DNA from 3 places in the Rhizobium sp. H4 genome. Region 2 is predicted to be linked to each of the others. Evidence: predicted binding sites of a transcription regulator. Region 2 holds the regulator's gene; each other region holds the start of a gene.
The links. Region 2 encodes HrcA, which represses chaperone genes, less so after heat shock. Its sites were predicted from a motif close to GTTAGCACTCNCNNNNNGNGAGTGCTAAC; they were not measured.
Positions count from the first base shown of each region.

Region 1: groES (co-chaperone GroES) is a predicted target of HrcA. The motif match lies at 4,195-4,223, and genes of this name have one in related genera.
Region 3: groES (co-chaperone GroES) is a predicted target of HrcA. The motif match lies at 5,632-5,660, and genes of this name have one in related genera.

Region 1 covers NZ_PSOW01000027.1:1,844-9,262, reverse strand. Annotated here, with positions in the region: gene C4N04_RS29420 (FAD-binding and (Fe-S)-binding domain-containing protein) at 1-1,392, opposite strand, end outside; gene C4N04_RS29415 (hypothetical protein) at 1,754-2,005, opposite strand; gene groL (chaperonin GroEL) at 2,063-3,691, opposite strand; gene groES (co-chaperone GroES) at 3,740-4,054, opposite strand; gene C4N04_RS29400 (hypothetical protein) at 4,404-4,694, shown strand; gene C4N04_RS29395 (hypothetical protein) at 4,701-5,057, shown strand; gene C4N04_RS29390 (DUF2934 domain-containing protein) at 5,104-5,427, shown strand; gene C4N04_RS29385 (HD domain-containing protein) at 5,433-5,852, shown strand; gene C4N04_RS29380 (PAS-domain containing protein) at 6,052-7,419, shown strand, end outside.
Region 2 covers NZ_PSOW01000006.1:296,106-303,524, forward strand. Annotated here, with positions in the region: gene C4N04_RS12165 (saccharopine dehydrogenase C-terminal domain-containing protein) at 1-363, shown strand, start outside; gene hemW (radical SAM family heme chaperone HemW) at 490-1,692, opposite strand; gene rdgB (RdgB/HAM1 family non-canonical purine NTP pyrophosphatase) at 1,702-2,346, opposite strand; gene C4N04_RS12180 (VOC family protein) at 2,347-2,772, opposite strand; gene rph (ribonuclease PH) at 2,769-3,488, opposite strand; gene hrcA (heat-inducible transcriptional repressor HrcA) at 3,615-4,703, shown strand; gene grpE (nucleotide exchange factor GrpE) at 4,881-5,513, shown strand; gene C4N04_RS12200 (nucleoside hydrolase) at 5,553-6,497, opposite strand; gene C4N04_RS12205 (Hsp20 family protein) at 6,791-7,216, shown strand; gene C4N04_RS12210 (DUF1150 family protein) at 7,264-7,419, shown strand, end outside.
Region 3 covers NZ_PSOW01000020.1:66,538-73,956, reverse strand. Annotated here, with positions in the region: gene C4N04_RS26495 (ATP phosphoribosyltransferase regulatory subunit) at 1-104, shown strand, start outside; gene hisG (ATP phosphoribosyltransferase) at 101-796, shown strand; gene C4N04_RS26485 (DoxX family protein) at 878-1,291, opposite strand; gene C4N04_RS26480 (glutathione binding-like protein) at 1,495-2,205, shown strand; gene C4N04_RS26475 (hypothetical protein) at 2,432-2,878, opposite strand; gene C4N04_RS31645 (hypothetical protein) at 3,069-3,512, shown strand; gene groL (chaperonin GroEL) at 3,569-5,206, opposite strand; gene groES (co-chaperone GroES) at 5,278-5,574, opposite strand; gene C4N04_RS26460 (TIGR01459 family HAD-type hydrolase) at 5,910-6,758, shown strand; gene C4N04_RS26455 (bifunctional riboflavin kinase/FAD synthetase) at 6,773-7,419, shown strand, end outside.

The sequences.
Region 1 (7,419 bases), on a different contig from region 2:
GTCCAGTGCCGGCCGCACGTGCAGGACGCCGGCATCGACATGGCCGAACATGCCGTAGGAGAGACCGGCGCCATCGAGAAGCGCGCGGAACTCGCGAATATAGGCCGCCAAATTCTCCGGCGGCACCGCCGTATCCTCGACGAAAGCAACCGGCCTGACCGGCCCTTCCACATTACCGAGCAGGCCCACCGCGCGCTTGCGCATCGACCAGATCGCCTCGACATCGGCATGGCCCCGGGCGATCGTATAACCAGCATGGCGGGCATTCGCGCCCGTGTCGAGCGCGGCGGTCACCTCCGCAAGCTTGCGCTCGAGTTCGTCTTCATTATCGGCCAGCACTTCGGCGATGTTGATGCCATTGGTCGCAATGCTCGGATCGTCGGGAAAGACGCGGGCAATGCCGGTCCAGACGATATCGCCTTTCGCGAGGCCGAGCACTTTCTCGTCGACCGTTTCCACCGAGGCGACCTTCAGCGCCACGAGATTGCGCGCGTCCTCCAGGGCGGTGTTGAAATCGCCGTAGCGGATGTTGATCAGCGCTGCATGGGCGGGGATCGGCAGAAGGTTGAGTTCTGCTTCGGCGATCATCGCCAGCGTTCCCTCCGAGCCGCTAAGAACGGCATTGAGGTCGAAGCGTCCGTCGTCACGCCTGATATGGGCGAGGTCGTAGCCGGTCATGTAGCGGTTAAGCTTCGGAAAGATCTCGGCGATCCGCTCGTGCTTCTCCCGCGCGATCCGTTCGACCGTCCTGTGGATATTGCCGACGCGGTCCTCGCGCGCGGCAACCCTCGCGTACGCCTCTGCGTCGATCGGGCGCGACCAAAAATCGGACCCGTCCATCAGGACGATACGCAATCCGAGGACGTGGTTGCTGGTCTTGCCGTAGAGGCATGAACCCTGGCCGCAGGCATCGGTGGAGATCATGCCGCCGATGGTGGCGCGGTTGGAGGTGGAAAGTTCGGGCGCGAAGAACAGGCCGTAGGGCTTCAGGGCTCGGTTCAGCTCATCCTTGACGACGCCCGCCTGGACACGCGCGATCCTTCGGACGGGATCGATATCGAGAATGGATTTCATATGGCGCGAACAGTCCACCACGACGCCGGATGTCAGGGATTGACCGTTTGTGCCGGTGCCGCCGCCGCGCGGCGCGATGCTGATCTCCTGGAAGGCCGGTCCCGACAGCACGGTCGCCACGACCTGCAGGTCTTCGACGCTCCTCGGAAAAAGAATGCCGCCCGGAGCGACTTGGTAGATGGAATTGTCGGTTGAAAATACGGTTCCGCTCGCCGCACCGGTCTCGATATCGCCGTCGAACCCCGCCTCGACGAGCCGCTGGAAAAACCCCGCGGCTGGAAGAGGGATGGAATCCCTCGATTGGAGGCGTGGAATCATTTCGAAACCTTCAGAATGCACTCGAGCCTTGTCACTAGCGCATCGGCTCTTAAATCGGAATCGATTTTCCGAAAGGCTATCCGAGGAAATCTCGATCCCGCGTCTGATGGGCAGGCGTCGCTGTGATGGCGATGCCCGATCATGAGTGAAGCTTCAAAGGATCGGAGCGAAATGATCGGCGATGACGTTGGATTGAAGACCGTGAGCTCTTGAATCACCGACAAGACGATGCCCGGATCGCGCTTGTCGAGCGCGCCGAATGGTTTGTGCTGAGGCTAAGGAACGCTATGGCCGCCGCACCCGAGGAAGCTCTCGTCAGCGGCGGCCGATATAAATGACCTAAGCGTCTTGCTCTATGGGGTCACCCCGCAGCCGGCGCCTCCTGGCGCGTTTCGAAGAGCCCGCGGGCCGCCTCGACCATCGATTGCAGGTGGTTGGGGTCGCGTACGCCCTGCCGGTAGAGCTCGATGATGATGCTCGCCATTCGTTCGGCTTCGTCGCTGTCCCTTGCCACCCCGTAGTCGGTGCGGAGCTTGTCGAAGACTTGCTGGCAGGTTGCCAGATCGCGGGAGTCCAGCGGCACCTGCGATCGGTTTAGGATCGTTTGAACCATTTTCATTCCCTCGAAAAAGGCCCGCCCGGCAGAGCGTGCGGGCCTATCTGTCATCTGTCAGAAATCCATGCCGGCACCGGGGGGCAATGGCGGAGCGGCATCCTTCTTCGGCTTCTCGGCGACCATGGCTTCCGTCGTCACGAGAAGACCAGCGATGGAGGCCGCGTCCTGAAGGGCGGTGCGAACGACCTTGGCCGGATCGATGACGCCCTGCGCATAAAGGTCGCCATATTCGTCCGTCTGCGCGTTCCAGCCATAGGAGAACTCGCTTTTCTCGCGCAGCTTGCCGACGACCACCGAGCCCTCCGCACCGGCGTTCTCGGCGATCTGGCGAGCCGGCGCCTCGAGTGCGCGGCGAACGATCTCGACGCCGACGCGCTGGTCGGCATTGGCGGTCTGGACTTTTTCAAGCGCCTTGACGGTGCGCAGCAGCGCCACGCCGCCGCCCGGCAGGATGCCTTCCTCGACCGCCGCGCGGGTTGCGTGAAGTGCATCGTCGACGCGGTCCTTCTTTTCCTTCACTTCGACCTCCGTCGAGCCGCCGACGCGGATGACGGCAACGCCGCCGGCGAGCTTGGCAAGACGTTCCTGCAGCTTCTCGCGGTCGTAGTCAGAGGTGGTCTCTTCGATCTGCGCCTTGATCTGGGCAATCCGGCCTTCGATGTCGGACTTGGCGCCCGAACCGTCGACGATCGTGGTGTTCTCCTTCTCGACCGACACTTTCTTGGCGCGGCCGAGCATGTCGAGCGTGACCGATTCGAGCTTGATGCCGAGGTCTTCGGAGATGACAGTGCCGGCAGTGAGCACGGCGATGTCTTCGAGCATCGCCTTGCGGCGGTCGCCGAAGCCAGGGGCCTTGACGGCAGCGATCTTCAGGCCGCCGCGGAGCTTGTTGACGACGAGCGTTGCAAGCGCTTCGCCTTCCACGTCTTCGGCGATGATGAGAAGCGGCTTGCCGGACTGGACGACGGCTTCGAGGATCGGGAGCATCGACTGCAGGTTCGACAGTTTCTTCTCGTGGATCAGGATATAGGGATCCTCGAACTCGACCCGCATCTTGTCGGCATTGGTGACGAAATAGGGGCTGAGATAGCCGCGGTCGAACTGCATGCCTTCGACGACTTCGAGTTCGGTTTCGGCGGTCTTGGCTTCTTCAACCGTGATGACGCCGTCATTGCCGACCTTTTCCATCGCCTCCGCCAGGAAGCGGCCGATCTCGGAATCACCGTTGGCTGAAATAGTGCCGACCTGGGCAATTTCGGAATTGTTGGAGATACTACGGGCGTTGGCCTTCAGTTCCGCGACGATAGCGGTGACGGCGAGATCGATGCCGCGCTTCAGGTCCATCGGGTTCATGCCTGAGGTAACGGCCTTGGCGCCCTCCTTGACGATCGCCTGGGCGAGAACGGTCGCAGTCGTGGTACCGTCGCCGGCGATGTCGCTGGTCTTCGAAGCCACTTCGCGGACCATCTGAGCGCCCATGTTTTCGAACTTGTCTTCAAGTTCGATTTCCTTGGCGACGGAAACGCCGTCCTTGGTGATGCGCGGCGCGCCGAAGGATTTGTCGATCACGACGTTGCGGCCCTTCGGGCCAAGCGTTACCTTCACGGCGTTGGCCAGGATGTCGACGCCGCGCAGCAGCTTCTCACGGGCTTCGACGTTGAATTTGACTTCTTTAGCAGCCATGTCCTCACTCCTTCATAGGCAGCTAGCATTGACCACGTCCTGAGGGTCTCAGGCGGCCTGCTTTCCTTCGCTCTGGGCTTCGATGATACCCATCACGTCGCTCTCCTTCATGATCAGCAGGTCTTCGCCATTGATCTTGATCTCGGTGCCGGACCACTTGCCGAACAGGATGCGGTCGCCGACCTTGACGTCGAGCGGCTGGACCTGGCCAGCATCATCGCGCGCGCCGGGGCCGACGGCGATGACCTCGCCTTCCTGCGGCTTTTCCTTGGCGGTGTCGGGAATGATGATACCGCCCTTGGTCTTTTCCTCGGAATCGACGCGGCGGACGAGAATGCGGTCATGAAGCGGTCGGAACGACATGTCTTCCTCCATCGACAAACAATGATGACGTTGTTCGCCAGACCGGACCTGATGACCAGTCCGGACGGGTGCAAGGTCGCGCGCCTTGCGCGATTGATCTGGTTCGATGGTTTTTCGATTTCAAGGGGCGACGCAGAAAAATTAGCACTCTCTGCAGGTGACTGCTAATGGCGCCGGGGAACCGAAGGCCGGCTCCTGCGTTCGGGCTAATGACGATGGTCGTCCCCTCGTCTGATAAGACGAGTTCAAAACTGTTCCGGCTTGAATCCGGATTTCGGCGTTCCTAGCTCTCAGGCGATCGAGGCTCGATGAGCTCGATCACCGTCCCACGTCTTTAGGAGTGAGTGACATGGAAGAGAAGACCAATATTATCAAAGACCTCAGTATCGAGGAACGCGAGGAAATCTTCGTCGATATCGCTCGTACGCTGGAGGATACGGCGCGCGAGGCCCTCGTCGAGGGCAATATGCACTTTGCTGTACTGTCGAACAACATGGCCGAAGCGATCCGCGTCAACGCCGACGAACTCGCCCGGGACGATCCCGAGAATGCCGAGCGCGTATTGCTCGAGGCGACGGCGATGATCTCGCAGTTCGAGGCTATGCACCCTTATCGCATGGTAAGCATGGCCGTTCACTGATTGCCCATGACGACTCCTAAAACCAGCACGCCACCTGAAAGCGGAACCGACGACGCGCGTTCCTTCGACACTGAGCGAGCCGAAACCGATCGTCAAAGAGCGTCGGACGCAGCCCGGCGCAATGCGGATTCGACGTTGGATCGAGACAGCGGCGCTGAAACTCCGAGCCTGAAACTCGCGAGAGAGTATCTGAGCCTCGGGGGGCGCCGCCGGTCCAAGATCGACGACAACATCACCACTGTTCGTCAATGGGAGGAGGATCCGCCGGCGGCTGAACGCTTCTGGCAGGAGCGGGTGGAGACGCTTTCAAAGAATGAGCGCAAGCAGGTGGAGGATTTTCTTCCCACCATCAACACGCCTTAAGACACGGCGAACCAACCGCGAGGTCAGGTCGGAACTGGAGAAGATCATGGCCACAGACAAACACGAACAGATACGCCGGCGGGCCTACGAAATCTGGGAGGCCGAAGGCCGCCCTGAAGGGGCGGACCTGCGTCATTGGATGCAAGCCTGCGACGAGTTGGCTGGTGAGGACGAGGATGCGACGCTGCAGGACCTGCTCGATCAAGACGACAGGGACGACGCGGCGCTGCTTCAAGGCGCCGGGGAAAGCGGCGATCTCGACCGGCCAAGCCTCGGGTCTGGTCAAGATGCCGGGGAGACGGCGGATATCGAAATAACCACGGGGGAGAAACCTTCCCGAGAAAAGATCAGAGAGACCGAAGGACCGTAATCGTCATGCAGCATCTCGACCACGCCATGCAAGTCGCTATGGACGCGCATGATGGCCAGACGGATAAAACCGGCCGGCCCTTTTTCGAGCACTGTCAGCGGGTTGCGCTTCTCGTGTCGGGCGACGAGGCGCGAACCGTCGCCTACCTTCACGACGTTGCAGAAAAAGGCAGCGGCTGGACGCTCGACAGGTTGAGAGAGGAAGGCTTCCCGCCGGCGATCATCTCTGCAGTGGATGCGTTGACCCGGCGGTCCGACGAGCCGGATGAGGAATTCGTCAGGCGTGCGGCAGCAAATCCGCTCGCTCTGACCGTCAAGCGGGCCGACCTCGAAGACAATCTCCGACAGGCCGAACAGACCGGCAAAGACAAGGAAAAGTATCAACGCGGCCTCGATCTGGTGCGCGATATAGAGAACGGACGATAGGTGTTCCGTTCTGCGAACGCAGCGCAGGCTGTCGCAATTTCTGGCGCGGCGAGCGAAACTCTTCCGAAGTTCAAGAAATAGCCGCCAGCCGCTAACCATTTCCTGACTATGAAACAGGCCGCGGCGGCATGCCGACCAGCGGTAAGTTGCTTATTAACTCATACGACTTATGGTCGTGGGTACTTGGGCGAACGGGGGAATGGTCTTGTCCGACGAGCTGCACATGATCTCCGCAATGGGTGGTGCGTTGACGGGCCTGCCCGGAATTGGCGATTGCCTTGATCAACACGGTATCGTGCTCGGCGTTCATCTTGATCGAGATGGATTTCATGAATGCGCCGCCAAGCGGCCGTTACCGGAGCTTATCCTGCTCGACGCTCTGTCGCCGGAGGGGGACGGTCTCGAAGACTGCCGGCGTCTCAAGGGAAACGTCGTAACGCGTGATATCCCTGTGATTATCCTGGTCTCGCCTCAGGACGAGCAGACCAAGATTGCGGGGTTTGCCGCCGGTGCGGTGGATTGTGTCTCCAACCTCGTGTCCGCCGCCGAGCTCGTCGCCCGCTTTAAGCGACACATCGAGCTCGCCGCCGCGCAGGCGCGACTGCAGCGGCGCAACGAGCAACTCGAAACGGCGCTTGCCAGCATGGGACAGGGCGTCTGCCTGTTTGACGAAAGCGGTCGGCTGCTTCTTTCGAATAATCGTTATGCTGAGGTTTATGGACTCGATCCCGCCGTCATCCACCCTGGACAGTCGCTGGAAGACATCCTGAATCTCAGACTGGAGGTCGGCGCCGTTCCCGCCACCTCCACATCGGACTATCTCGCCTGGGCCGAAGCGACCAATATGGGCGATGTGCCCCAGGATTGGATCAAGGAACTGAAATCCGGCCGGATCATCCGCGGTTATCATCAGCGGACGCCGGAGGGCGGCTGGGTATCGACCCATGAGGATATCACAAAGGCCTGGTTTGCTGAAAAAGCCCTTGCAGAGGCGCACGCCCAGGCAGAACGCGCCGAGCAGGAGGCGCGGGCGGCGCATGCCCGGCTTTTGGCAGCTTTCGAAGTCGTCCCGGAAGGCCTCGTCCTGTTCGACGCAGAAGACCGCTTCGTCCTGTGGAACCGACGATACGAACAGCTTTACGCCGAAAGCGGCGATATGCTCGCCAAGGGGATGCGCTTCGAAGACCGCCTGCGTGCAGGCCTCGAACGCGGCCAGTATCCGGAGGCGGTCGGGCGCGAAGACGAATGGCTTGAGGAGCGGCTGGCCCATCATGCCGCGCCCACCAGCAACCACGAGCAGCGCCTGCCCGGAAACCGGTGGATCCGGATCGAGGAACGCCGGATCTCCGAAGGCGGCAGCGTCGGCATCCGAGTCGATATCACCGATCTCAAGATGCAGGAGGCCTCGTTCAGGCTGCTGTTCGAAGGCAACCCCATGCCGATGTGGGTGTATGACCGCGAAACCCTGAAATTCCTCCATGTCAACCAGGCCGCCATCGATCACTATGGCTACCGTCTGGAGCAGTTTGTGACAATGACGCTGCGTGACATCCAGGTGCCGCAGGAC
Region 2 (7,419 bases):
AAGCGCGCACTCGCCGGCGAGATCCTGACCAATGCCAAGCCGCCCGTCGAAGACGACGTCGTCTACGTCCACGTCGCCGCCGAGGGGACGGAGAATGGCAGCCTGCGCCGCAAGGAATTCGTGCGCGCCTATTATCCGATCGAGATTGCCGGCGCGCGCCGCACGGCGATCGCCTGGACGACCTCGGCTTCGGTCGTCGCCGTCATCGAGATGGTCCGCGATGGGCTGTTGCCGGCGACCGGCTTCCTGCACCAGGAGCATATTCCGCTGGAGATGTTCCTGAAGACGCCGACCGGCAGCCTGTTCAAGGCGGGCGCTACTACAGCGCCGCGCGTCTCTTCAGGCGCGCAAAGGACGCTGTAGCACTTTGAATTGCTGCATATTTATCCTTAAATCGATTTCGATTTAAGGAATTATGCAGCGGCCACGGCTGAAAATGATATCGGCGCGGCGGTAAGGTTATCACTGGAAACAATCCGTTGTCCGACATCAGCAGGCGAGGTCGGCGACGACGGAATCGAGGATCAGCATGCCGGCCGGTGTGCAGCGCAGCCGTGAATTGCCGATCCGCTCGATGAATTTATGCTCAAGCAGAAATTCTTCGCGCTTCGGGTCGAGCTCGCGGCCGGAAAGCTGCTGCCAGCGGGCGAGATCGACACCTTCCCGCAGCCGCAGCCCCATCAGCAGCAATTCGTCGGACTGCTCCTCATAACCCAGCCGCTCCTCGTCGAGAATGCCGTGGCCGTCGCGCTCGACCATGTCGAGCCAGGCTTCCGGCTTGCGCTCGGTCGCCGTCGCGATCTTCTCGCGGCCGCGCGTCAGCCGGCCGTGCGCGCCCGGCCCGATGCCGGCATAATCGCCGTAACGCCAGTAGGTCAGATTGTGCCGGCTTTCCGCACCCGACCGGGCGTGGTTGGAGACCTCATAGGCGGGCATGCCCTCGCGCGCGGTGATCTCCTGCGTCGCCTCATAGAGCACGGCCGATTGCTCGCCATCCGGCACGATCAGCTTGCCCGCCTTGTGCAGACCGTAGAAGGGCGTGCCTTCCTCGATGGTCAGCTGATAAAGCGAAAGATGGTCGACCGCGTAGGAGATCGCCTGCCTCAGCTCGCGTTCCCATTCCTCGACCGTCTGGTTCGGCCGGGCATAGATGAGGTCGAAGGACATGCGCGGAAAAATGTCGCGCGCTAGCCGGATCGCCTTCAGCGCGTCGGCGACATCATGCAGCCGGCCGAGGAATTTCAGGTCGCGATCATCAAGCGCCTGCACGCCGAGCGAGACACGATTGACGCCGGCTGCCCGGTAGCCGCGGAAGCGCTCGGCCTCGACGCTTGATGGATTGGCCTCCATGGTGATCTCGATACCGTCAGGCACGTGCCAGTGCCGGGCAATGCCGTCGAGAATGGCGGAAACCGTTTCCGGATGCATCAGCGAGGGCGTGCCGCCGCCGAGGAAGATGCTCGTCACCGTCTTCGGCCCGCTCATCGCCCGCACCGCCGCCGTCTCCTTCAGGAAGGCGGCGGCAAAGCGCTCCTGATCCACCGGCTGGTGGCGCACATGGCTGTTGAAGTCGCAATAGGGACACTTCGCGGCGCAGAAGGGCCAATGGACATAGACGCCGAAGCCGGGCTCGCCGGTATCGGGCAGCAGCGCTGCATCGCGCGGGGAGCTTGGCGTATCGAAATTGTCCACGTGGTGACCTTATGCCTCCAGGCAGGTTTCGACGAAGAGTTTGAAGGCGCGCGCCCGGTGCGACAGCGCCTGCGGCTTGCCGATATTCCAGCCGTGTTTTTCCTCGCCGCTCATCTCACCGAAGGTAACGCCGTAACCCTCCGGCTGGAAGACCGGATCGTAGCCGAAGCCCTGCGTGCCGCGCGGCGGCCAGACGACATTGCCTTCCACTTCGCCGCGGAAGAGTTCGGTATGCCCGTCCGGCCAGGCGAGGCAGAGCACGCTGACAAAACGCGCGGTGCGCTGTTCAGGCGTCGTGGCGCCGGCATCCTGCAGCGCCTTTTCCACCTTCGCCATCGCCATGTCGAAATCGCGCGTGCCGTCGGCTCTTTCCGCCCAATTGGCGGTGTAGACGCCGGGATCGCCGCCGAGCGCGTCGACCACCAGCCCGGAATCGTCCGACAGCGCCGGCATGCCGGCGGCATGGGCGGAGGCGACCGCCTTGATCGTCGCATTTTCCTCGAAGCTGGTGCCGGTTTCGTCGGGCTCGACGAAATTCAGCTCGGCTGCCGATTTTGCGGTGAAGCCGAGCGGCCCGATCAGTTCCTGGATCTCGCGGATCTTGCCGGCATTGTGGCTGGCGACAACGATGGTCTTCGTTTCAAGCTTGCGCATTCAGATATCCTGTTCGATGCCCCAGATTTTCGCCTCCGCGCATTCCAGGCTGTTGCCGGCCGGATCGCGGAAATAGATCGAGCGGCCGCCATTCGGCCAATGCACCTCGGATTCGATCGCCACACCTGCCGCCTTCAGCCGTTCGGCCATCGCATCGATATTGCGGCCGGCGACCCGGAAGCAGGCATGGCCCTCGCCGCTCGTGCCGTGCGGCGGCACCTGCAGCGCATTGGGCGCCGGCGGCTTGACCGTTTCCTCGGGGTTGAAGATCAGCAGCACGCCGGGGCCGCAGCGGAAGAAGACATGCCGGTTGGCCGCACGGGTGATCTTTTCAAGTCCGAGAACGTCTTCGTAGAAGACCTCGGCCGCATCGAGATCCCGCGCATAAAGCGCCGTTTCCAGCATGCCTTCCAGCATGGGGTTCATCCCGCAATCGCTTGTTTCTGCAGGGCGACGAGTTCGCCGATGCCGTTCTTGGCAAGACCCATCAGCGAGGTGAATTCCTCTTCGGTAAACGGCGTGCCTTCGGCCGTGCCCTGGATCTCGACGATGCCGCCGGCGCCGGTCATGACGAAATTGGCATCGGTCTCAGCCGAAGAATCCTCGAGGTAGTCGAGGTCGATCACCGCCTGGCTGGCGAAGACGCCGCAGGAGATGGCGGCGACATGATCCTTCAGGACCCGGTCAACCTTGATCATGTTGCGGCTTTCCATCCACTTCAGGCAATCGTAAAGCGCGATCCAGCCACCGGTGATCGACGCGGTCCGCGTGCCGCCATCGGCCTGGATGACATCGCAATCGAGGGTGATCTGCCGTTCGCCGAGCGCCTGCAGATCAACGACGGCGCGCAGGGACCGGCCGATCAGCCGCTGGATTTCCTGGGTGCGGCCACCCTGCTTGCCGGCGGCCGCCTCGCGCTTCATGCGTTCGCCAGTCGCCCGCGGCAGCATGCCGTATTCGGCCGTCACCCAGCCTTTCCCGGTATTGCGCAGCCACGGCGGCGTCTTTTCCTCGAGGCTTGCGGTACACAGCACATGCGTATCGCCGAACTTCACCAGGCAGGAGCCTTCCGCATGCTTGGAAAAGTTGCGCTCGAACGAGACCTTGCGCATCTGGTCGGTTTTTCTGCCTGAAGGCCGCATTCTTATCTCCTGGAGTTGCTGACCGCTTCTACGATTGGCTGCGCCCATTTGCAAATTCCCTTTTGCCACGGGGCTGAGTTTGACTATATTTTCGGGAAGCATCATCAGTGTGGGTTCGAGAGCTTCATGGGCATCAGGTCGACGTCGGTTTCAGATGCCGTTGCCGTGCTGGACGAGCGCTCCCGGGAAATCTTTCGCCGCATCGTCGAAGGGTATCTGGAAAGCGGTGAACCACTCGGCTCGCGCAATCTATCCCGCCTCCTGCCGATGTCGCTGTCGCCGGCCTCGGTGCGCAACGTCATGAGCGATCTCGAAGAACTCGGCCTGATCTATTCGCCGCATGTCAGCGCCGGCCGGCTGCCGACCCAGATCGGCCTGCGCTTCTTCGTCGATGCCTTCATGCAGATCGGCGATCTCTCCGCCGAGGAGCGGGCAAATATCGACCGTCAGGTGCGGGCCGAAAGTGGCGGCAATCCTGTCGAATCGATGATGAATGAGGCGAGCCGCATGCTGTCGGGCATTTCCCGCGGCGCCGGCCTCGTCATCACCTCGAAAAGCGATCCGGTGCTGAAACATGTCGAGTTCATCCGGCTGGAGCCGACAAAGGCGCTCGCCGTGCTCGTCGGCGATCACGACCAGGTGGAAAACCGCATCATCGAGTTGCCGGCCGGTGTCACCTCCTCGCAGCTGACGGAGGCGGCAAATTTCCTCAATGCACACATGTCCGGCCAGACCCTGCCGGAGCTGCGCAAACAATTGAGCCTGTTAAAGGATGATGTCCGCCACGAGCTCGATGCGCTCTCGCGCGATCTCGTCGAGCGCGGCATCGCCGTCTGGGCCGGCAGCCCGGACGAAGGAAAGCCCGCCCAGCTGATCATTCGCGGCCGCGCCAACCTGCTCGAAGGGCTCGGTGGCGCCGAGGATCTCGACCGGCTGCGCATGCTGTTCGACGATCTCGAAAAGAAGGACAGCCTGATCGAGATCCTCAATCTGGCCGAAAGCGGCTCGGGCGTGCGCATCTTCATCGGCTCGGAAAACAAGCTCTTCTCGCTGTCGGGCTCATCGCTGATCGTCGCCCCTTATCGTGACGATGACGATCGGATCGTCGGCGCTGTCGGCGTCATCGGCCCAACGCGGCTCAATTATTCCCGCATCGTGCCGATGGTGGATTACACCGCCCAGCTCGTCTCCCGCCTTTCGCGCAATCCGCTTTGACGCGCTTTAGCTCTTTGTTTTGATCCATGTCGTTATCCCGGAACCGCTGCACACTTCCGGGCGACATGCATTAGCGCGCAAGTCCGCGGAATTTTCGCTTCTTTGTCACGCAGACTTGATTTTTTTCGGTCAAACCTCGATATCGGGCGCATCTGAAGACACCAACCGGAGACCGTCATGATCGATGAAACGACGAAAAACGGACCTGACGCAACTGCGGCCGATTCCGCAGCCGACGCTGCCGCCTACGTCGAGAACGATACCGTGCAGGAAGAGACCGCCCAGCCAGACCCGCTTGAGCTTCTGAAAGCCGAAAACAGCGAGCTGCGCGACCGCTACCTGCGCCTTGCCGCCGAGATGGACAATCTGCGCCGCCGCACGGAGCGCGAGGTCAAGGACGCCAAGTCCTATTCGGTCGCCGGTTTTGCCCGCGACATGCTCGCCGTCTCCGATAATCTGCGCCGGGCGCTGGATGCCATCTCTCCGGAGGCCAAGGCCACGGCCGATGCCGGCCTGACCACGCTGATCGAGGGTGTGGAGATGACCGAGCGTGCCATGCTGTCGGCGCTCGAGCGCCATGGTGTGCGCAAACTCGAGCCGGTCGGCCAGAAGTTCGATCCGAATTTCCATCAGGCGATGTTCGAGGTGCCGAACCCGGAGGTGCCGAACAACACGGTCGTCCAGGTCGTGCAGGCAGGCTTCACCATCGGCGAGCGCGTGCTGCGCCCGGCCATGGTCGGTGTCGCCAAGGGCGGGCCGAAGCCGGCCGAAGCCGAAACCAACTCCGTCTTCGACGAGAAGGACGCCTGACATCGCTTCCTTCTCTTTTGTTGGAGAAGGAAGACAAAATCAGATGCGGGCGAAGCGTTCGATCAGCAGATCGAAGAAGCCGTCCGCATCGACATGGCGCATCACCTTCGCATTGCGCTTGCGCTCCGTCACATGCCACCAGTCGACCACGGTCATGCCGACGGTAAGCTCGGACTGCACCTCGATTTCGACATTGCAGTCCCGGCCCTGGAAAAGCTCCGGCTTCAGGAGGTAGGCGATAACCGTGGGGTCGTGCAGCGGCCCGCCGTCGGAGCCGTATTTCTCGATATCGAAGCGCTCGAAGAATTCCAGCATCTCGACCATCGCCTTTGCCGGCGCCGTGCCGATCTCGGCCATGCGCTTCACCCGGTCCTTGCGGGTCAGCAACTGGTGCGTCACGTCAAGCGGCATCATGACGATCGAAATACCGGAGCGGAAGACGATGTCGGCGGCTTCCGGATCGACATAGATGTTGAACTCGGCCGCGGGCGTGATGTTGCCGCCCTCGAAGAAGCCGCCGCCCATCATCACCAATTCGCGAATGCGCGGGATGATATCGGGTGCCTTCTGAAAGGCCATGCCGATATTGGTGAGCGGCCCGAGCGTGCAGAGCGTCACGGTTCCTTCCGGCTCGCGGCGCAGCGTCTCGATGATGAAGTCGACGGAATGGGCCGGCTGCAGCGCCATCGTCGGCTCGGCGAGCTCGGGACCGTCGAGGCCGGTCTTGCCGTGCACGTGCTCCGCCGTCACCAGCTTGCGGGCGATCGGCTTATCGGCACCGGCGAAAACCTTCGTCTCCGGCCGGCCGCAGAGCTCGCAGACGATGCGCGCATTGCGGCTGGTGAGGGTTAGCGGCACATTGCCGGCGACGGTGGTGATCCCCAGCACCTCCAGCTCGTCGGGGCTGCCGAAGGCCAGCATGATGGCGGCCGCGTCGTCCTGGCCGGGATCCGTGTCGATGATGATTTTTCTTGCGCTTGCCATGCGATCGTCCCGTCCTTGCCATGCCCGTTGCTGCGGCATGCACCACTTCTTCATTTCCCGTCACAAATCAGCACATGTCGCCACGGGAATGTTTTGATGCGAGGCGATAGCCGCTTTGTCAAGCAAGGAGACCGGTGCCGGCCATCTTAGGCTTGAGACGAGTTAAATTCGGGAGGCGTCGCCGATGGACCGCCTGTGCCTTGCAGCGCCGGGGTCCTGTCCCCATATTAGCGGCATCCGGATGCTGCGCTTGAGGTCCGGGATGGTCGCTTGCATCAAGGACTTGAAAAGAGATGAGCCGCATTACCCCTTTCGCCAGCCCGCTGCTTCTGGGCTTCGATGCCATGGAAAAGACGCTGGAGCGCATTTCCAAGGCGAGCGACGGATATCCGCCCTACAATATTGAACGCATCGCCGCTGACAGCGGCGCGCCGGAACGTCTGCGCATCACCCTTGCGGTTGCCGGCTTCAGCGAGGAGGAACTCGACGTTTCTACCGAAGAGAACCAGCTTGTCATCCGCGGCCGCCAGGTGGAACATGGCGAGCGGGACTTTCTCTATCGCGGCATCGCCGCCCGCCAGTTCCAGCGCACCTTCGTTCTTGCCGACGGCATGCAGGTGCTCGGCGCCGGCCTGAAGAACGGCCTGCTCTCCGTCGATCTAATTCGGCCGGAACCCGCGCGCATGGTCAAGAAAATTAACATTTCGGTTTCACAGTAGCACAACGGTTTGTCGAACCGTTGGTCCCTTCTTCCGGAGGAACAGGAATGTTGATGAAAGAAGCCACGTCTCACTTGACCAAATCCGAGCTTGCCCACATCGGCAACGGCGAGGTCGCCTATATCAGAAAAATGCGCACCGAAGAGGTCGCCAAGTGTTTCCCCGAGGCGCCGGATATCGATCCGAACGTCGATCTCTGGGCG
Region 3 (7,419 bases), on a different contig from region 2:
GCTTCGATAAGCTCCTGACCTTCCTCGGCGCGACGGACCGCATTCCGGCCGTCGGCTTCTCCTTCTGGCTCGACCGCATCGAAACCGAAAGGGCAGCCGCATGACCATCACCATCGCGCTTCCCTCCAAGGGCCGGATGAAGGACGATGCCTCGGCGATCTTCGAGCGGGCCGGCATGACGATTACGGCTGTCGGCAACGACCGCTCCTATCGCGGCCGTGTCGAAGGCTGGGACGATGTCGAAGTGGCCTTCCTTTCGGCCTCCGAAATCTCCCGCGAACTCGGCAACGGCACCGTCGATTTCGGTGTCACCGGCGAGGATCTGATGCGGGAGGGTTTTGCCGAGATCGACAAGCGCGTCGAATTCTGCGCCCGCCTCGGCTTCGGTCACGCCGATGTCGTCGTTGCGGTGCCGGAGATCTGGCTGGATGTCGAGACCATGGCCGATCTCGGCGATGTCGCGGCCGATTTCCGCGCCCGCCATGGCCGGCGCCTGGCGATTGCCACTAAATACTGGCGGCTGACCCAGCAGTTCTTCTCGAGCCAGCACGGCATCCAGCTTTACCGCATCGTCGAAAGCCTCGGCGCCACCGAAGGTGCGCCTGCCTCCGGCTCGGCCGATATCATCGTCGATATCACCTCCACCGGCTCGACGCTGCGCGCCAACCACCTGAAGGTGCTCCAGGACGGCGTCATACTGCATTCGCAGGCCTGCCTGGTGCGCGCCCGCAAGGATAGCCATGCAGATGACCCGGTCGTGCAGGCGATCGTCGACGCGGTGCGCGCCGCGCTCTGATCTCCGCCGTCAATGCATAAGAGAACCCGCCGTCAATTCAATGACGGCGGGTTTTGCATGCTTGGGAGGATATTCGTTCTATCAGGCAGCCGCATAGGCGCCGCGGCGGGCGTCAATCGAATAGTCACCGGCACCGACGGTGGCGAGCAATATATACGCGCCGGCAAGCGTGATGTTCTTCATGACCATGATCTGGTTGAGAATATTCACGAGTTCCGCGCCACTTGCGTAGGGCAGATGGAAGGCAACGGCCGTGAAGACACAGAAGCCCGCGAGCAGCCAACCGGCAATCCGGACCTGGAAGCCTGTGAGAACCGCAAGGCCGGCGAGCAGTTCGAAAAGGCCTGCGGCATAAGCCAACAGGGATGCTGCCGGCAGGCCGGCACCGGCGATCATGCCAGCAGTACCGGCAGGATCGCTTAGCTTCATGAAGCCGGAAAGGACGAACATGAAAGACAGGAGAATGCGGGCAATCAGGATAAAGGCGTTCGACATGGATGTTGCTCCGTTGAATGGCTCTGGAGATATTGGTGCCCCCCGGGCACGCTGTGGATCTCTGATATCCCTATCTCGCCTATTTCCTTCGTTATGCAAAGATAGACGGAAGGGGACACTTCGTTCAATAATATGAAACGACGCCTCGCTTGCTTTTCCAGCGCCTCGTCTCCTATGGTCGGCGCCGAACCCTGGAGACTCCGATGGCAGATCTTTCCGCATTTCCGATCACGAGGCGATGGCCGGCGAAAAATCCCGACATCATCCAGCTCTATTCGCTGCAGACGCCGAACGGCGTGAAAGTGTCCGTCGCCCTCGAAGAGCTCGGTCTCGCCTATGAGCCGCATTATGTTTCCTTCGACGCCAACGAACAGAAGTCACCGGAATTCGAATCTCTCAATCCGAACGGCCGCATTCCGGCGATCATCGATCCGAAGGGGCCTGAGGGCAAACCGATCGGCCTTTTCGAATCCGGCGCCATCCTGCTCTATCTCGCGGAAAAGACCGGCAAGCTCATTCCTGAGGATGCCGCCGGCCGCTACGAATGCATTCAGTGGGTGTTTTTCCAGATGGCCGGCATCGGCCCGATGTTCGGTCAGTTCGGCCATTTCTACAAATCCGCCGCCGATAAGGTCGCCAACAATTCCTATCCGGTGGAGCGCTATCGCGATGAATCCAAACGGCTGCTCGGCGTGCTCGAAGGCCGGTTGAAGGGCCGTCAGTGGATCATGGACGATCAGTATACGATCGCCGATATCACCACCTTCACCTGGGTCCGCGGCGCCGACATCTTCTATGGCGGCCGCGAGGTCCTCGACTATGCGAGTTTCCCCGCCGTTTCGGATTGGCTGGAACGCTGCATCGCCCGTCCGGCCAGTGCCCGGGGCCTCAATGTTCCGGTCAAGCCGGAGTAGCGGTCCCGGAAAGCGCAAAGGCCGCTCTCGGGAGCGGCCTCAACTATATGACAACCCAAGGCTTTCCCCCTCCAACGTCATCCTCGGCTTTGTACCGAGGATCTGCTGCCCTATCGACCCGAGGCAGATACTCGGGACAAGCCCGAGCATGACGAAAGGGGAGTTGGCCGGCTTTTTCAGCAGTCTGACCGCTTTCAGCGGAGACCGAAATTTCGCCCGCCCGCCTCTATTGCCGGTTGGTAATCTGCCTTGCGCCTTCGAGCTTGAAACGCGGAAAGACGAAGACGCCGGCCAGGCTGCCGCTGTATTTCTCCTCGAGCCCGTTTGACTCGCCCATGCAGAATAGCGGCTGGCGCAAGCCGTTCGGCATGATGATCGTCGTCGAAAAGCAGAAGGAGGAGCAGTGTGTTGCCGCCTGTTCGAACAGTTCCAGCACGTGACTGCGATCTCCGGAATCGTAGCATCGTATCAGGTTCAGCAATCCGCATTCCTCAGCGGAGAGGCAATGCAGCATGGCGCTCCACTTGCCGAGATGAAGCACGCCGCTCGACAGATCGCAGGTCCAGCTTTCGGAAACAGAAAACTGCGCCAGCATCTCGTGCTGTTGATTGTTGTCGTTCATCGAGCCAGGCAGCAACGGTACGGCTGCATTGGCTTTGGCAATCTTGAACACGGGCGTTCCCTCGTTCGCATGCGGCTCCTCCGCCGCACGCTCGGCAAACACTGAGACAGGCTCATGCAGCAGCGGGCATAATGCCCGCGCCCATACCGGCGATCATTGCCGCGGCCATCCGGACCTCCGAACCGGAGCCCTTCGAACCGACTGTTGTGGCATCGCCGTCCGCGCTCGTCTGACAGCGAAAATGATCGCCGGGCGCACTTCAATTGCAGCGCGGATTTATAGGAGCTTTTGCACAAACGGCAACGGCTTTTTAAGGGGTGTTCGGATCGAGATCCTGTCGGCCTATAGGCACTTTTGGACAGAACAGAGCCCAAATTTCAGCGCTTTTCCCACGTTTCACCCCACTTGGCGGGAGATATATCGCCGTAAGGCGGCGACCGCGCGCATCTTGCGTGGAGAGAAAAACAAGCAGCGGCGCAAGCCTCGGGAAAGCTTGGCCGTCCGGCAAATGCGCTGCACGACACAAAATAGCGCGCAACGGATCGAATCGCTCGAAGGAAGTTCGTGGCAAAAGAAAAAGGGCGACCCGAGGGCCGCCCTTCCTGTTCCGGATGCCGGAATGAGTGCAGGCTTTCGCCTATCACATCATGTCCATACCGCCAGTTCAGCGCGCTCGATGCGCTGAACCATCTTAGATGATGGGCGGATTCATGGACGATGCTGTGAAAGGCCGTTGGCCTATCACATCATGTCCATACCGCCCATGCCGCCCATGCCGCCCGGCATAGCCGGAGCGTCCTTCTTCGGCAGCTCGGCGATCATGGCTTCGGTAGTGATCAGCAGCGATGCAACGGAAGCGGCATCCTGCAGGGCGGTGCGAACGACCTTGACCGGGTCGATGATGCCCATGCCGATCATGTCGCCATATTCGCCGGTCTGGGCGTTGTAACCCCAGTTGTCCTGATCCTTGTCGAGGATCTTGCCGACAACGATCGAGGCTTCGTCGCCTGCGTTCTCAGCGATCTGGCGGGCCGGAGCCTGCAGCGCGCGGCGAACGATGTTGACGCCGGCTTCCTGGTCGTCGTTGATGCCCTTGGAGGTGATCTTGACGGAGGAGCGCAGCAGGGCAACGCCGCCGCCCGGTACGATGCCTTCCTGAACGGCAGCGCGCGTCGCGTTGAGGGCGTCGTCGATGCGGTCCTTCTTTTCCTTGACTTCGACTTCGGTCGAACCGCCGACGCGGATGACGGCAACGCCGCCGGCGAGCTTGGCAAGGCGTTCCTGCAGCTTCTCGCGATCGTAGTCGGAGGTGGTCTCTTCGATCTGCGCCTTGATCTGGGCAACACGGCCTTCGATGTCGGACTTGGCACCCGAACCATCGACGATCGTGGTGTTTTCCTTGGAGATCGAAACCTTCTTGGCGCGGCCGAGCATGTCGAGCGTGACGGATTCGAGCTTGATGCCGAGATCTTCGGAGATGACAGTGCCGCCCGTCAGGATGGCGATGTCTTCGAGCATGGCCTTGCGGCGGTCGCCGAAGCCAGGGGCCTTGACGGCAGCGATCTTCAGGCCGCCGCGCAGCTTGTTGACGACGAGCGTTGCAAGGGCTTCGCCTTCGACATCTTCAGCAATGATGAGGAGCGGCTTGCCGGTCTGGACGACGGCTTCGAGAACCGGGAGCATCGACTGCAGGTTCGAGAGCTTCTTCTCGTGGAGGAGAATGAAGACGTCTTCGAGGTCGGCAACCATCTTTTCCGGGTTGGTGACGAAGTAGGGGCTGAGGTAGCCGCGGTCGAACTGCATGCCTTCGACGACTTCGAGTTCGGTTTCGGCGGTCTTGGCTTCTTCAACCGTGATGACGCCTTCGTTGCCGACCTTCTGCATGGCTTCGGCAATGTCGAGGCCAACCTGGCGCTCGCCGTTTGCCGAGATCGTGCCGACCTGGGCGACTTCTTCCGACGTGTTGATCTTCTTGGCCTTGGCCTGGAGATCCTTGACGACTTCGGCGACGGCGAGATCGATGCCGCGCTTCAGGTCCATCGGGTTCATGCCGGCGGCAACGGCCTTGGCGCCTTCGCGAACGATCGCCTGGGCAAGAACGGTTGCAGTCGTGGTGCCGTCGCCGGCGATGTCGTTGGTCTTCGAAGCAACTTCGCGGACCATCTGGGCGCCCATGTTTTCGAACTTGTCTTCGAGTTCGATTTCCTTGGCGACGGAAACGCCGTCCTTGGTGATGCGCGGCGCGCCGAAGGACTTGTCGATGATGACGTTACGACCCTTCGGGCCGAGCGTGACCTTGACTGCATCGGCGAGAATGTCGACGCCGCGCAGCATCTTTTCGCGCGCGGTGCGGCCAAACTTGATTTCTTTAGCTGCCATGTTTGTGACTCCTGAATTCGATTTGTTCGGGCAAAAGCCCGTCAGTCATTTCGGGAAAGCGGATCGGCCAATCAGCCGATGATGCCCATGATGTCGGCTTCCTTCATGATCAGAAGGTCTTCGCCGTTGATCTTGACTTCGGTGCCGGACCACTTGCCGAACAGCACGCGGTCGCCAGCCTTGACGTCGAGTGCGACGACCTTGCCGGACTCGTCACGAGCGCCGGAACCGACGGCGACGATTTCGCCTTCCTGCGGCTTTTCCTTGGCGGTGTCAGGAATGATGATCCCGCCCTTGGTCTTCTCTTCGGACTCGACGCGACGAACGACGACGCGGTCGTGAAGCGGACGGAAATTGGTGCTTGCCATTGTCTAATCCCTCGATCGAATGACATTCGCGGGCCGGAGTGGCCCACATGGATAGGTGTTAGCACTCCCTTGCGGTGAGTGCTAGCGACGTGCATTTAGGGATGGCTCCGAAAGGAGTCAATGATAGCAATCACGAATTTTTGTGCCGGAATTGTGAAGAGGCCGGAGAAATGCCGGAGATTTCGGCCGAACTCTCTGTCGCGGCCGAGCCTTGCCGATCACGCGCCGGATTGTCGCGACTGAGCTTTGTGGTGGCTGATGGCGAAGAAAATGCCTTGCCATCGTCCTGCGCCTTTGCAATGTCACCGGTGACTGCAGCAACTCGGGATATTGGAATGGCCAAGCGGATAGAAACCTTCTCTGAGATCACGGATCGCTATGATGTGGTGCTCTGTGATGTCTGGGGCGTCGTTCACAACGGCGTCGATCCGTTCCCCAAGGCTGCCGCGGCCCTTCAGGCCGCCCGCGAGAGAGGCCTCGCCGTCGTCCTCATCACCAATTCGCCGCGCCTTTCCTGGCAGGTCGTCGAGCAGTTGCTTCATATCGGCGTGCCTGACATCGCCTTCGACAGGATCGTCACCTCGGGCGACGTCACGCGCGGGCTGATTTCCGAGGGACCGAAGACGGTCTTTCTGCTCGGCCCCGAGCGTGACAAAGCGCTTCTCGAAGGCATCGGCGTCGAGCGGGTGCCGGCAGGCGAAGCGCGATCGCTCGTCTGCACCGGCTTTTTCGACGATGAGACCGAGAAGCCGGAAGATTACACCGACATGCTTCTGGATTTTCAGGCGCGCGAAGTGCCGATGATCTGCGCCAATCCCGACCTCGTCGTCGAGCGCGGCCACCGCATCATTCCCTGCGCCGGCGCCATGGCCGCCTATTACGAGCAGCTCGGCGGCAAAACCCGCATCGCCGGTAAGCCGCACCGGCCGATCTACGAGGCGACGCTGGCCGCTGCCCGCGAACTTCGCGGCGATGTCCCCACTGAGCGCGTGCTGGCGATCGGCGACGGCATGCCGACCGATGTCCGCGGCGCCTTGAATTTTGGCCTCGACCTTCTCTACATCAGCGGCGGGATCCACGCCAAGGAATACACCTTGAACGGCGAAACCGACGAGGCAATCCTCAACGCCTACCTCGAACGGGAAAACGCCGCGCCGAAGTGGTGGATGCCGCGCCTTGCATGAAGAGAAGCCAGCCGATGACCGTCTTCCACCGCAATGAAACCCGCGATCCCTTGCCCGCCCATCTCAAGGGCGGGGTGATCGCCATCGGCAATTTCGACGGTGTGCATCGCGGTCATCAGTCGGTGCTGAACCGCGCGCTTGAGATCGCCAGGGCGCGCGGCGTCCCCGCTCTAGTGCTGACCTTCGAGCCGCATCCGCGCACCGTCTTCCGGCCGCAGACGCCGGTGTTCCGCCTCACACCCGCGCCGCTCAAGGCCCGCATCCTGGAAACGCTGGGGTTCAACGCCGTCATCGAATATCCCTTCGACTACGAATTCTCGCAGCGCTCGGCCGATGATTTCATCCATTCGATCCTGAAGGATTGGCTCGGCGCCTCCGAAGTCGTCACCGGCTTCGATTTCCACTTCGGCCGCGGCCGCGAAGGCGGTCCGGCCTTCCTGATGAATGCCGGCCAGACCTACGGCTTCGGCGTCACTCTGATCGATGCCTTCCGCGACGAAAACGCCGATGTCGTCTCGTCGAGCCATATCCGCGCGTTGCTGAAGGATGGCAATGTCAGCGAAGTCGCCGGCATGCTCGGTTACCGCTATACCGTCGAGGCGGAGGTGATCGACGGCGAAAAACTCGGCCGGCAGCTTGGCTTTCCCACCGCCAACATGCG